One region of the Thermaerobacillus caldiproteolyticus genome, then DNA from elsewhere that is predicted to be linked to it. Evidence: riboswitches for the same ligand, from Rfam matches in the RefSeq annotation. Region 1 holds a riboswitch; each other region holds the start of a gene.
The links. A riboswitch is a leader RNA that binds a small molecule or an ion and turns the genes downstream of it on or off. The one in region 1 is predicted to bind lysine.

Region 2: another riboswitch for lysine. It lies ahead of ISX45_RS11625 (aspartate kinase); the one in region 1 lies ahead of ISX45_RS07565 (amino acid permease).
Region 3: another riboswitch for lysine. It lies ahead of ISX45_RS02075 (amino acid permease); the one in region 1 lies ahead of ISX45_RS07565 (amino acid permease).

The regions. Positions count from the first base shown of each region.
Region 1 is NZ_CP064060.1:1,541,713-1,546,586, reverse strand. It holds gene ISX45_RS07585 (acyltransferase family protein) at 1-370, opposite strand, end outside; gene ISX45_RS07580 (hypothetical protein) at 467-673, shown strand; gene ISX45_RS07575 (H-type small acid-soluble spore protein) at 654-836, shown strand; gene ISX45_RS07570 (twin-arginine translocase TatA/TatE family subunit) at 926-1,093, shown strand; gene ISX45_RS07565 (amino acid permease) at 1,229-2,695, opposite strand; lysine riboswitch at 2,797-2,982, opposite strand; gene ISX45_RS07560 (YitT family protein) at 3,128-3,712, shown strand; gene ISX45_RS07555 (S8 family peptidase) at 3,906-4,874, opposite strand, start outside.
Region 2 is NZ_CP064060.1:2,320,730-2,325,603, reverse strand. It holds gene ISX45_RS11635 (nucleoporin-interacting protein) at 1-1,336, shown strand, start outside; gene uvrC (excinuclease ABC subunit UvrC) at 1,355-3,127, shown strand; lysine riboswitch at 3,197-3,375, shown strand; gene ISX45_RS11625 (aspartate kinase) at 3,476-4,699, shown strand; gene ISX45_RS11620 (YslB family protein) at 4,742-4,874, opposite strand, start outside.
Region 3 is NZ_CP064060.1:385,308-390,181, forward strand. It holds gene ISX45_RS02065 (MarR family winged helix-turn-helix transcriptional regulator) at 1-208, shown strand, start outside; gene ISX45_RS02070 (phosphate propanoyltransferase) at 439-1,005, shown strand; gene ISX45_RS02075 (amino acid permease) at 1,041-2,465, opposite strand; lysine riboswitch at 2,564-2,733, opposite strand; gene ISX45_RS02080 (M3 family oligoendopeptidase) at 2,893-4,587, shown strand; gene ISX45_RS02085 (NUDIX domain-containing protein) at 4,677-4,874, shown strand, end outside.

The DNA of each region.
Region 1 (4,874 bases):
TCCATAATAATATATTCCAGCTAAACAAACTGATTAAAAACCATAAACTCCAATGCGGTGTAAAAACATCGATTTGTACCGTATCTTTTTCATATAAAAACGAATAATAAATCGAATACAATAGTTGAAAAATAAGATAAGGAAGCAATAATTTTTTCGTGATTTTTTTCAAATACCCATGCTGACGAAATCCTTTAGCAAAGTAGCCGGAAATTAAAATAAACGCTGGCATATGAAAAAAGAAAATCCAAACGTATAAGCTATGGACAAACAACTCACTATCAATATAAGGGCGGAGAAAGTGGCCAAACACGACGAGGAGCATTAAAAAACATTTCGCATTGTCGAAATAGCAATCGCGTTCGCTCATCACACCTTCCCCCATCTCTTTTTTCTATACTAATTCGAATTTTTTTTGCTTGTTATGGGGGTGATATTGCGTTGAATATCGACAGGAGGGTAAATCATGGAACACGAAACGACAGATATGACTCAATTGCTAGAAATTATCAATGCAAAAGGAGATGCAGGAGAACTCGAGCAAATTGTTCATCCGTATGTGCAGCTTATTTGCAATGATGAATTATTCTGGAAAGAATTACGGGTAATAGCAGAAGATAGTGCAAAAGATAATGAAAAGGAGGGAAATAACGATGGAAGTCATGCGCGCTAAACAAATTGCTGAGACGGGAGAAATCATTCCCGTTATGTATGAAGGAAAACAAGTATTCATCCAGCACGTTGATGAGGAACGAAAAATGGCAAGAATTTATCTGAAAGAACGGTCCGAAGAAGAAATGGAAGTTCCTGTTCGCCTTCTTCAAGAGCGGAACTAGCTAGCTTCTATTATTAGCGTGTGATATAATGAAATAGGATATGTTGAATGTGGTGATTTAGTGGATCATTGGAAAATGGAGTGAATACGATGAATATTGGATTTGGCGAAATTGCCCTTATCGTGTTTTTTGCGTTGTTAATTTTTGGTCCAAAGAAATTGCCGGAACTTGGTCGAGCAGCAGGGAAAACGCTTCGTGAGTTTAAAAATGCGACAAAAGGAATTATCGACGACGAAGAGCAAAAGGTACAAAAATAAACATGGGCTTGGTGTAGCTGTACACCAAGCCCATGTTTATTGATATAAACAATGGTATCACAAAAGCCTGTTACAAAATGAATAGACGCTTTTTAGTTTAGAAGGAGATGCCACGGGCAGATGGTGTTCTAATTGTTATTTGAATTTACATTCATGAAGCGGAACGACTTTTGTCTTTTTCGTCCATTTATACCCTAACCAAACGATAATAAATAGTGGTAAGCCAATATAAGAAACGAGAATGCCATACCAATCGATTGTTCCACCTATAAATGCAGAATAGTTTTGTCCCAAAATAACGATCGTACAAAGAACCAACGCAAAGATTGGACCAAAAGGAAACCATTTTGCTTTATAAGGTAAATCGCGAAGATCCCGACCTTGAGCAACGTAGGCTTTTCGGAAACGGTAATGGCTGATGGCGATTCCTAACCATGCGATAAACCCCGACATTCCTGAGGCATTTAACAACCATGTATAGACAACACCGTCCCCAAATAAAGAGGCCAAAAAGGCGAGCGTTCCTAAAGATGAAGTGACGATAAGCGCATTCACAGGTACGCCGCGTTTGTTTAACTTTGCTAAAAATTTCGGTGCCTTACCTTCGCGAGCTAAGTCCCACAGCATGCGAGTAGATGCATACATCCCTGAGTTACCAGCCGATAGAACCGCTGTTAAAATGACTGCATTCATGACGGAAGCAGCAAACGCAATTCCTGCCTTATCAAATACAAGCGTAAATGGGCTCACGGTTACATCGCTATTGGCAAGTTTTTCATTCGTGTAAGGAATCAATAAACCAATCGCTAAAATAGCTAAGACATAGAATAAAAGGATGCGCCAAAATACTTGGCGAATGGCACGCGGAATGTTGCGCTTAGGATCTTCGCTTTCGCCGGCAGCTACCCCTAACAATTCTGTTCCTTGAAAGGAGAATCCTGCTGCCATGAAAATTCCAAGCATCGCCATAAACCCGCCATGAAATGGAGCGTCTCCAATCGTAAAGTTTTTGAAGCCGACTGCTTCACCGCCCATAATCCCAACAATCATCAAAAAGCTCACAATTAAAAAAATGATAACAGTTGCGACTTTAATAAGAGAAAACCAATATTCAGCTTCACCGAATCCTTTTACGGATAAATAGTTTAATAGAAACATGACGGCTAAACAAAGCGCGCTCCATAAAAGCGAAGGGCTGTTAGGGAACCAAAACTTCATAATCATCGTGACGGCAGATAATTCGGCGGCAATGGTGATTGCCCAGTTGTACCAATAGTTCCATCCTAGCGCAAATCCTAAAGCTGGGTCCACAAACTTTGTGGCATAGGTGCTAAATGAGCCGGCGACCGGCATATATGTAGCCATTTCTGCAAGGCTTGTCATTAAAAAGTACACCATAATTCCAATGGCCGCATACGCAACGAGTGCTCCGCCAGGCCCTGCTGTGTGAACGGCGCTACCGCTTGCTAGGAATAAACCTGTGCCAATCGTTCCTCCTAAGGAAATCATTGTTAAATGCCGAGCCTTTAATTTTCGGTGTAACTCATTCGAGGACAGAGAATCGGAAGCAGACATTGCTTCTTTTTTCGTGACTGTCTCCATTGGTTCAATCACTCCTTTTCATTAGAATAATTGAGGAATAAAAAAGCCGTCGAAGGAGATTCGACGGCAGTGTACTCAATACCCGCACGCATCAAACCTTCCATGAAGATAGCGCTCCACGTCTGCTCCATGCAAACGTGACAGTGCTGTTCCTATTCGGCAACAGCCCCAGCTTAAGCATCCAGAGAAATGCCCAAGCTTCGGCAGCTTTTCCTTTCCAGTGAAGTCTTTGACGTCTCTGCGTCTCGTTCACCGTACTCATAAAAGCTGCGACCTCTACCTCATTGGTCTAATGAGCGTCCTATTCAGTTGTACCAATCATATTGTAAATGATTTTTGTAGTCGCGGCAATATAAAAATATTAAGAGACAAGTCTTTAAAAACAGTGCCATATATATTGAAATAGAGCGAAAAAAATGAGGTGTGGCACAAATGTTCAAAAAGATGGTTGCAATCGGTGTCGGCAGCGTTTTACTAGCCATTGGCATTAACGTTTTTTTGGTTCCCCATCACTTGTTAGACGGGGGAATCATTGGAATCGGCTTAATCGCGAAATACATTTGGCAAGTTAAAGTAGGGTTGACGACCATGTTGGTAAGCGTACCGCTTTATATTATTGCATGGTTTTACTATCGACCGTTTTTTTACAATAGTTTGCATGGACTGTTATTTTCCTCACTAATGATCGATGTATGTTCGGTGTTGCGTGGGACGGTATCGGTTGATCCGATGATCAGCTCGATTATTGGCGGAATTTTTGTCGGGACAGGCATCGGTATGATGTTACGGGAAGAGACAAGCACGGGCGGAACAGATTTATTAGCCCAATTTATCGCTAGAATCACAAATTGGAATGTAGGGATTATCATTTTTATAATGGATGCGTTGATTATTACAGTAGGGAGTTTTCTAATCGGTTCGACGTCATTTCTTCACTCGTTCATCGTTGTGACAGTCGTTGGTATTGTGACTACAATATTGACCGAAACAAAAAGATGGAGTCGCCCCATCATTTGACGTCTCCATCCTTTAATATAAGCGTTGAATCGCTGCTAGTTTTCTTGTGCCAAACTAGCGCTTGGGAAGTGACAAGCACTTCTGCCGGCGAAGAGCATTTAGCTTTGAGAGAGCTGGGATGGCGATATTTCGTCATTTATTCACAGGACGTGGTCAAGTATATAGAAGAAATTGGACGCTTCCGCTTTTCTTGTCATCGCAAGTCATTGGCAAGTTCAAGGGCGCGATATACGTTAATTAATCCGTGACCAAAATATGCATCTTTTCCGATTGGGCCTAAATCAACGGTTGTTCTTGTGATGATTTGCATAACTTGTTTGTTCGTTAGTTTCGGATTCAAAGAGCGAATAAGTCCTGCCAGAGCGGACACATGCGGAGCGGCCATTGATGTGCCAGAAAGAGCTGCATAGCGATGCCCGAGAAATGTGCTTGGAATATTCGTTCCCGGAGCCACAACATCTAAATAAGTTCCATAATTGGAATATTCAGCAGATGAGCCATCAGGATTGATTGCACCGACGCTTAATACTTCAGGATAAGCGGCGGGAAAGCTAGGCTGTGATGAGCGATCATTTCCGGAAGCAGCCACTAAGACGACATCGTGGTCATAGGCGTAGCGTACAGCTTCTTGTAATAATGTCGATGTCTGATAGTTGCCAAGGCTTAAATTAATCACTTTAGCTCCATGATCTACCGCCCAGCGAATTCCTTTTGCGACGTCAAAGGATGTGCCGTATCCTTCATTATTTAATGCTTTAATCGGCATAATGGGGTTAAACCACGTAATACCGGCGATACCTTCGTGATTGTTCGGTTCTGAAGCAATAATGCCCGCCACATGTGTACCATGTCCGTTATCGTCTTGAGGGATGTCATTATCTGCTAGCACGTTATATCCTTTTTGAAGGCGATGAACTAAATCGGGATGGTCAAGATCGACACCGCTGTCAATGACGGCAATCGTAACGCTTTTCTTCCCGTGGGAAAGCTGCCATCCTTCCTCCGTTTGAATGGCTGGCAAATTCCATTGATAGCGCGAATACAGTAAGTCGTTTGGCTGTTCATTTTGCAAAAAAATATAATTCGGTTCGGCATAGGCAGCATTCGGATGTTGGCGAAAGTAGTTGATTAATTCGTTATACGTTTTGCTGTTGGAGCGAAA
Region 2 (4,874 bases), 780 kb from region 1:
CACATGGGATCAAGTTGATTTCGTACTTGCGTTAGACCGCTATGATTTATTGGCAATGCAACCGCATTTTCCGGGGTATCCGTATTTCATTCTTGGCGGTATGTTTGTTCACGCGTTCATTGATAATCCTGCGAAAGCCTTATCTGTGTTTAATGTGCTTGCCTTGTTATCAGCAACGATCCCAATGTTTTTCCTTCTTAAAAAGAATCACTCAACCAAAATAACATTGCTCATCATTGCGCTCATTCAATCGGCAAGTTATGTGATGGTCATTGCTGACGAGCCAATGTCAGAAGGAGCAGCATTAGCGGTTTTATGGTGGTATTGGTGGGCGATAGAGAGAGCAAGAGAGAATACCGCGTGGTGGACGCAACTTCTTCCCTTAGGCTTTTTTAGCCTATTAATGGGAATTCGCCTTTCATACGCTCCTTTTGGAGTTGCCATCGCATTTTTATGGTATGAAGATTGGAAACGGAATCGAAACGTGAGGAGAATTCTTTTCTTTTTGCTTGCCTTTTTTCTCTTTCAACTTATTTGGGTGACGGCGGTTGCTGCCACGGAAGGAAGCTTCAAATCCTTTTTGAAGCTTGCTTTTTCGTTTACGAATGGTCATTTTCATGAATGGGGCGGTGCAGCTACGAGCGATGAGCAATCATTTTTTCAGAGAATCATCCAATTTATATTTTATAATATCATTTGGATAGGTGTAGCGAGTAAAACAGTGTTGTTGCTTTTGTTATATATCGTTATGCTGATATGTGCTCGCCAATCCCGCTCATTTATGTTTTCACGCTGGCTTGTTTTTTCCGGCTTCGCTTATTTTCTTTGGGCATTATTAGCCCAAAACATTGACAAGCCCCGCCACATTGTTCCGCTCATTCATCTTCTTTTGTTTTACGGATGGGCGCGTTATTTTAATAAAACAGTATCTGCTAATCGGCTGGTGTTAGCGGTGATGATTTTGACCGCTCAACTCATCGTCGGAGCGTTCAATGTGCGAGAACAAGCATCGCGCTTGCCAGCAACGTATCAGTTGGCGTATGATTTACAAAACAGCAATGAACGTTTCGTGTTGTATACGTGGGAAGAAACGAGGGTGTTACAATATCTTCACGTTGATTTTCCCCATAAGCAAGTGTTACATTTTTCATTTTTTTTACAGGACAAGGAGAACTATCAACATGTTAAAATTTATATGACAGATCATGTCATAAAAGGATTTCGAGCGCAAGGAATTTCTCTTGCCGGACATTTGCGCAAAGTGAAAACGTATCATTCAAGTACACTGGCGGATCCGGTATATGGGAACATCACCTTATATGAATGGATAGATTAAAATAATGGAGTGATTATGATGCATGATCACTTAAAAGAAAAATTAGCCGTACTTCCGGAACAACCGGGCTGTTATTTAATGAAAGATAAAAATGGTACGGTCATTTATGTAGGAAAAGCAAAAGTACTAAAAAATCGGGTGCGTTCGTACTTTACGGGGACTCATGATGGAAAAACGCTGCGGCTCGTCAATGAAATTGCCGATTTTGAATATATTGTCACATCCTCCAATGTCGAAGCGCTTATTTTAGAAATGAACTTGATTAAGAAATATGACCCTAAATATAATGTCATGCTAAAGGATGACAAAAGTTATCCGTTTATAAAAATTACGGCAGAGGAGCATCCTCGCCTCATCATTACAAGAAAAGTAAAAAAAGATCACGGAAGATATTTCGGCCCATACCCGAACGTGCAAGCGGCGAATGAAACAAAAAAACTGCTTGACCGTATTTATCCGCTTCGGAAATGTTCGACGCTGCCAAACCGAGTTTGTCTGTATTATCATATGGGACAATGTTTAGCGCCGTGCGTGCATCCTGTTTCCGAACAACAAAATAAAGAGATCGTCGAACAAATCGTGCGATTTTTAAACGGCGGATATAAAGAAGTGAAAAAAGAGCTAGCGGAAAAAATGATGAAAGCGGCCGAAGCGCTTGAATTTGAACGGGCTAAAGAATATCGTGACCAAATCGCTCATATTGAAGCAACAATGGAAAAACAAACGATGACGTTGAACGATTTCGTCGACCGCGATGTATTCGGTTATGCCTATGACAAAGGGTGGATGTGCGTTCAGGTGTTTTTCATTCGTCAAGGAAAGCTAATTGAACGCGACGTTTCGATGTTTCCAATGTATCAAGACCCGGATGAAGAACTGTTAACATTTTTAGGGCAATTTTATACAAAAGCGAATCACTTCAAACCGAAAGAAGTCATCATACCTATGGATATTGACGGTGAATTAGCGGAGAAGCTGCTAGAGGTAACGGTTGTTCAGCCAAAAAAGGGAAAGAAAAAAGAACTTATTGATTTAGCATGCAAAAACGCGGCAATCGCGTTAAAAGAAAAATTTTATTTAATTGAGCGTGATGAGGAACGGACGATTAAAGCGGTTGAAAACTTAGGAAAAACGCTTGGAATTCCGACGCCGCACCGCATTGAAGCATTTGATAACTCAAATATTCACGGAGCGGATCCTGTTTCCGCGATGATCGTCTTTATTGACGGCAAGCCGGAGAAAAAAGAATATCGCAAATATAAAATTAAGACGGTCGAAGGCCCTGATGATTACGAGTCGATGCGCGAGGTCGTAAGGAGACGCTATACGCGTGTGCTAAAAGAGCAATTGCCGCTTCCCGACCTTATTATTATCGATGGGGGAAAGGGGCATTTAGCCGCTGTGCGTGACGTGCTTGAAAACGAATTAGGGCTCGATATTCCGCTTGCCGGTCTTGTGAAAGACGAAAAACATCGCACATCTGAATTGATTATGGGCGATCCACCGCAAATCGTTTCATTAGAGCGAAACAGCCAAGAATTTTATTTATTGCAGCGCATTCAAGATGAGGTCCATCGTTTTGCGATTGCGTTCCATCGCCAAATGCGGGGAAAATCGCTGTTTCAATCGGTGCTGGATGATATTCCGGGCGTCGGTGAAAAACGCAAGAAAGCGTTATTGAAACATTTTGGCTCCATCAAAAACATGAAAGAAGCAACGGTGGAAGAATTACAGAAAGCGAACATTCCACTGGCGGTAGCCAAAAAAATTTATGAGAAATTGCGAGAATAATATTGTCAACGAAATAAAAGTTTGATATGATTTCCCTAAATTGCATATTCATACACTTCCGAGCGCTGAAGTGAAGATAGAGGTGCGAACTTCAAGAGTAGGCATTCTGAGGAAAATGAGTTCCGAAGACGAATGTTGAAAGGGGAGCGTCGCCGAAGCGAAAAAAGTCTCATTGCTTTTTTCGCTGGTCCTGCGTTTAAGAAATGTAGGACTGTCAAGATGATTCATCTTGGAGAGCTATCTCACTGTGTAAAGCGAACGTATTTTTTCGTTATGCACAGCAATGAGACCTCTCATTGCTGTTTTTTATTTCTATACCGAATTATTTCAGGATAAAGGATGAGGAGAATGGCTATCATTGTTCAAAAGTTTGGTGGAACATCAGTCGGTTCAATTGAACGTATTCAAAACGTAGCGAATCGAGTAGTAGAAGAAGCAAAAAATGGGAATCAAGTTGTTGTTGTTGTGTCTGCAATGGGAAAAACGACGGATGAGCTTGCTCAGTTGGCAAAACAAATTTCCAAGCAGCCAAGCAAACGAGAAATGGATATGCTTCTTTCGACAGGAGAACAGGTGAGCATCGCACTTTTAGCGATGGCATTGCATGAAAAAGGATATAAAGCCATTTCCTTGACTGGATGGCAAGCAGGGATAACTACGGAAGCGATTCATGGCAATGCGCGCATTATCAATATTGATACAGCGCGTATTCGTCGCCATCTTGAGGAAGAGGCGATTGTCATTGTTGCAGGTTTTCAAGGGGTAACAGAAAATGGAGAAATTACGACGCTCGGACGCGGTGGTTCCGATACAACGGCGGTCGCGTTGGCAGCGGCGTTACAAGCGGAAAAATGCGACATTTATACCGATGTGACCGGCGTATTTACGACCGACCCGCGCTATGTGAAAACAGCAAGAAAACTCCAAGCGATTTCATACGACGAAATGCTTGAGTTAGCGAATTTGGGAGCCGGGGTATTGCATCCACGCGCCGTTGAATTTGCGAAAAACTATCAAGTGCCGCTAGAAGTGCGTTCGAGTATGGAAAATGAGAGAGGCACGATTGTAAAGGAGGAAGTTTCAATGGAACAACATTTAATCGTGAGAGGTATCGCATTTGAAGATCAAGTTACAAGAGTTACTGTTCAAGGGCTCGCAAGCGGATTACATACACTACCAACGATTTTTACCGCATTAGCGAACCGTGGAATTAATGTCGATATCATTATTCAAAGCGTGACAAGTGCTGAGACAACGTCTGTTTCGTTTTCAATTCGAACAGAAGATTTAAAGGAAACATTACAAGTATTACAATCGCTGGAAGGAGCGAAAGTCGAGTATGAAAGCAACTTAGCGAAAGTCTCTATCGTTGGGTCCGGCATGATTTCCAATCCGGGAGTGGCTGCGCAAATGTTTCAAATATTAGCAGAGCGCGGAATTGAGATTAAAATGGTAAGCACATCGGAAATTAAAATTTCAACGGTGGTTGAGGAAGCAAACATGGTTTCAGCAGTGGAAGCGTTACACGAAGCGTTTCAACTCGATGAAGAAAAGGTACCAATCCGTTCATAAATAAAGAGAAATGAAATAAGAAGCTTGCATGTTGCAGGCTTCTTATTTCATCACTTCGTCTTTACGGTCCCATTTCACCGTAAACACAACTTTTTTTGTTCGCTTTTTTGGTTGTTCGTATGCTTCAGCAACACAGTGTTTTTGCTGTTCGATTTGCTGAGCAAGAAAACCGGCT
Region 3 (4,874 bases), 1.2 Mb from region 1:
GCAAAAAGGATTTATTGTCCGAAAAGCGTGTGAAAAAGACCGCCGTGTCACCTACGCTTCTATTACCGAAAAAGGAAAGACATTTATTGAGAATGTATTTCCGCAACATGAACAAACGATTCATGAAACACTTGCCGGATTGACATCGGAAGAAAAAGAACAGGCAATTTCGCTATTAAAAAAATTGGGATATGGCGTAAAACGTTAAGAAAAGTGGAAGCGCCGTAATCTGCTCTCGAAGCCAAATGTTCTTGGCTTACAGAAGAGCTTGTCATCTCCCAAGACCGTTGGTTTATGACAAGAGAGCTAAGCGCTGGTGCTGGGCAACGCTTCAACGTTGATACTTTCTTAACTTATAAAAAATAAGTGGCTGTTGTGATACAGCCACTTATTTTTTTCAAAAACGGATAAGCTATAAGGGAAAAGGAGGGGATAGTCATGATGATTCCTGTAGGAGTGTCGAATCGCCACATCCATTTGTCCAAAGAACATTTGGCGCAGTTGTTCGGTGAAGGAGCAGAGTTGACGGTGTTAAAGCCATTGTCACAGCCAGGGCAATTCGCCGCCAAAGAAACGGTTACAGTGGAAGGACCAAAAGGAAAAATTGAAAATGTCCGCGTATTAGGGCCGGCACGTTCGATGACTCAGCTTGAGATTTCCAAAACCGACAGTTTCAAGCTAGGGGTACAAGCGCCGATTCGTTTATCCGGAGATATCGAAGGAACACCGGGCATTACAATTCATGGTCCGAACGGAACGATTACCGTCGACAAAGGGGTGATTATTGCGAAACGTCATATTCATATGACGCCAAGCGATGCAGAAACGTTCGGGGTGAAAGATAAGCAGGTTGTGAAGGTCAAAACACAAGGAGAACGCGCCCTAATTTTTGATGAAGTTATTGTCCGAGTGAGCGAACAGTTTGCATTAGATATGCATATTGACACCGATGAAGCGAATGCGGCCGGATTAAAAACCGGGGATTATGTGGAACTGATCGTATAGAAAAGAGGGGCCTGTGAACTGAAGCCCCTCTTTCTTTACGCAGACATTTTTTGTTGTGTTTTCGTTGACTGTGCCGCTTTTTTCACTTGCGGATAGAAGATAATGCCGCTTGCCAGCAAGGCAACGCCAAGCATGAATGTTTTTAAATCCGCTGTTCCTGCAATGATCACCCATACGGAATAAACGGTAGCCAGCGCAGCGATGATGCCATCAACAATGCGAGTGCGGCGAGCTCGTTCATACGTTTCTCCTGTTAATGTGAGTTTTAATTGAAAGACAGAGGCGATAAAATAAGGAACGAGATACGCTAATGTCGCAATGTAAATGACAAAATCAAACGCCGCTGACATCGAATGGGAAATCGTCGAGAAAATAAAAATTTGCGCCAATCCATTTGAAAGAATTAATGAAAAACTTGGCATTCCTTTTTTATTTTCTTTTAAAAATGCTGGAATAAACAAGCCTTGTTTTGCGGCTTGGTACGGTACTTCTGCACTTAATAGCACCCAACCAAGCGTAGAACCTAACAAACTAATCAATCCAAGTCCGGCAAGAATGTATCCGCCGCTCGGTCCTAAAATCGTTCCAATGGCATCGACAAGCGGTTTTTCCGATTGAATCAACTCTTTTTGCGGCAATAAGCCCATGACCAGCACGCTAATTCCGATATAAATTGCAAGGGCGATGAAAAGACCAAGAATCGTTGCCCGCTTAACGTCGGATTGTTTTTGTGCTCGTGACGCAAAAACAATCGCTGATTCGACGCCAATAAACGCCCATAATGTAGCAACAGCGGCATTATTGACTTGACTTAAAAGGCCAATAGAATGTCCGGCTTCATCATAACGGGGAGCGACAAATGAACCGATGTTGCTTTTTTCAAACGCGAATAAGCTAATGACAATAAATAAGAAGAACCCAAGCACTTTTGCCGCGGTAGCGATAAAGTTTAATTTTCCTGCGCCTTCAATTCCGCGTAAAATAATAACGTGCATGCCCCACAATAAAGTCGTGCAAACGATAAATGTTAACAAGTTTCCGAGTTTTACATCAAGAGAACCGATGGTAAACAATGATTGCTTGCTTGTTAAAATCGGGAAAAAGGTCGATAAATAACTAGCGAATGTCGTAATAATTGCGACGTTGCCGGCGAAGTTACCAATCCAATATCCCCATGAAGACATGAATCCTGATAAAATGGAAGCATTTGAGCCCTTTGGAAACAACTCTTTTGCATAAATTTGCGGCCCGCCGTTTAATTCGGGTTTGCGAATTGCTAAGTTGCCAAAGACGAGAGCAGTCATTAATACACCGCCGCCAGTTAATAGCCACGCGCAAATGACTCCGAGAGGGCTCGCTGCTTCCGCTAATGAGCGCGGGAGCATAAAAATTCCCGAGCCGACCATATTTCCAACGACGAGCGCTGTTAATACCCAAAGCCCTAATTTATGTTGCTGCAATGTTGTAAACTCCCTTCTGTTGCTGCACAGATCTTTTAAACCAAAAAAAATACACCCTTAAGTTTTCAACGGGTGCACGAAACATCCGCATCCAACTTAATGTGGATAGCTCTCCATCGTTTGCTAGAAACGATGACAGTCCTGCTTCTGTTCGAATGCAGGTCCAGCTTGCAGCGCCAGAGCTCACAATGAATCCTTTCGTTTAAATTCATTGACTCTCTGCGTCTTGTTCAAGCTATTTTTATTCATTGCAACTTCTATCTCATCTAAGTTGACAAAAAGAAAAAATATTCATTTGACGACATTATTATACATTCTGCGACAAATTTCGTCAATCATCTTCTTCATTGGAAAAACAGGAATTTTGCTCTCCAAGATTGAATAAAAATTAGGATTAGGAAATTTTTAAGAAAAGGAAGGGATTCATTTGAAGTTTTCGGAGTTTCAGTATAAACGACCGGACATGGGAGAAATAAAAGCAGCGTTTCAAGAGGCGTTACAAACGTTTCAAGAAGCAACAACGATAGAAGGACAGCATGAAGCGATGAAGCAGATCAATGCGATTCGCAACGAGTTCAGCACGATGGCGAACATTTGTTATATTCGTCATACAATTGATACAAATGACGAGTTTTATAAACAAGAACAAGACTTTTTCGATGAAGTTGAACCGTTGATGAAAGGACTTGTGAACGATTATTATAAAGCGCTTGTCGCTTCTCCGTTTCGGGCGCAGTTGGAGGAAAAATGGGGGAAGCAGCTGTTTGCTTTGGCGGAGACGGAACTAAAAACGTTTTCTCCAGACATTTTAGAAGATTTGCAGCTCGAAAATAAATTAACGAGCGAATATACAAAGCTTGTTGCTTCGGCGAAAATTTTCTTTGAAGGGGAAGAACGGACGTTAGCGCAGCTTCAGCCGTTTGTTGAATCGCCAAACCGTGATATGCGCAGACGGGCAAGCGAAGCGAGATTTGCTTTTTTCAAAGAACATGAGGAAAAATTTGACGAGATTTATGACCAGCTTGTCAAAGTGCGTACAAAAATCGCGAAAAAGCTCGGATTCAAAAACTTTGTCGAACTCGGTTATGCCCGCTTAGGGCGGACGGATTACAACGCGGAGATGGTCGCAAAATTCCGAGAGCAGGTAAAAGAGTTTATCGTTCCAATTACGGTGAAGCTCTACGAACGTCAACGTGAACGTATCGGAGTCGATCGGTTGAAGCATTATGATGAAGCGTTTGCGTTTCCAACAGGAAATCCGACTCCAAAAGGGGATGCCAACTGGATTATTGAAAACGGGAAAAAAATGTATCAAGAGCTGTCGCCGGAAACGGATGAATTTTTCCGATTTATGGTGGACAATGAGCTGATGGATCTTGTCGCGAAAAAAGGAAAAGCAAGCGGCGGATATTGTACATATATCGAAAATTACAAAGCGCCGTTTATTTTCTCGAACTTTACGGGCACATCCGGGGACATCGATGTGCTAACCCATGAAGCAGGCCATGCGTTCCAAGTATACGAAAGCCGTCATTATGAAATTCCGGAATATAACTGGCCGACGTTAGAGGCTTGTGAAATTCATTCGATGAGTATGGAATTTTTTACATGGCCATGGATGGAATTATTTTTTAAAGAAGATACAGAAAAATATAAGTTTGACCATCTAAGCTCCGCATTGCTGTTTTTACCGTATGGCGTTGCTGTTGATGAATTTCAACATTTTGTCTATGAGAATCCGAATGCGACGCCGGCGGAACGTAAGCAAGCGTGGCGCGAAATCGAGAAGAAATATATGCCGATAAGGGACTATGATGGAAACGAGTATTTAGAACGCGGCGGCTTTTGGCAGCGGCAAGGACACATTTACACAACGGCGTTTTATTATATTGATTATACGTTAGCACAAATTTGTGCCTTCCAATTTTGGAAACGTTCGCGTGAAAATTATGAAGAAGCGTGGAACGATTACGTAAAATTATGCCGAGAAGGTGGAAGCAAGCCGTTTACTGAACTTGTCAGCATCGCTAACCTCATTTCCCCGTTTGAGGATGGCTGCGTTCAATCGGTAGTCGGTGAGATCGAACGGTGGCTTAATAGCGTTGATGACAAACAGCTTTAACAACAGAAAAGGAAGAAATCAACGAAGGATTTCTTCCTTTTTTTGTTGAATGAAATAATTTTAGTTTTTAAAGAAGGGAGAACAGCGATATGTATCATATTCGTGTCCGCGCTTGTGCTTTAATTATTGAAAATGACGCTGTACTTCTTGTTGAGTTTCAAGACGAAAACGGATTACATTACAATCTTCCAGCAGGTGGCGTAGAACGGGGGGAGTCATTGATTGAGGCGGTAAAACGGGAGGCATTAGAGGAGGCAGGCGTAGAAGTAGAGGTCGGTTCGATTGCA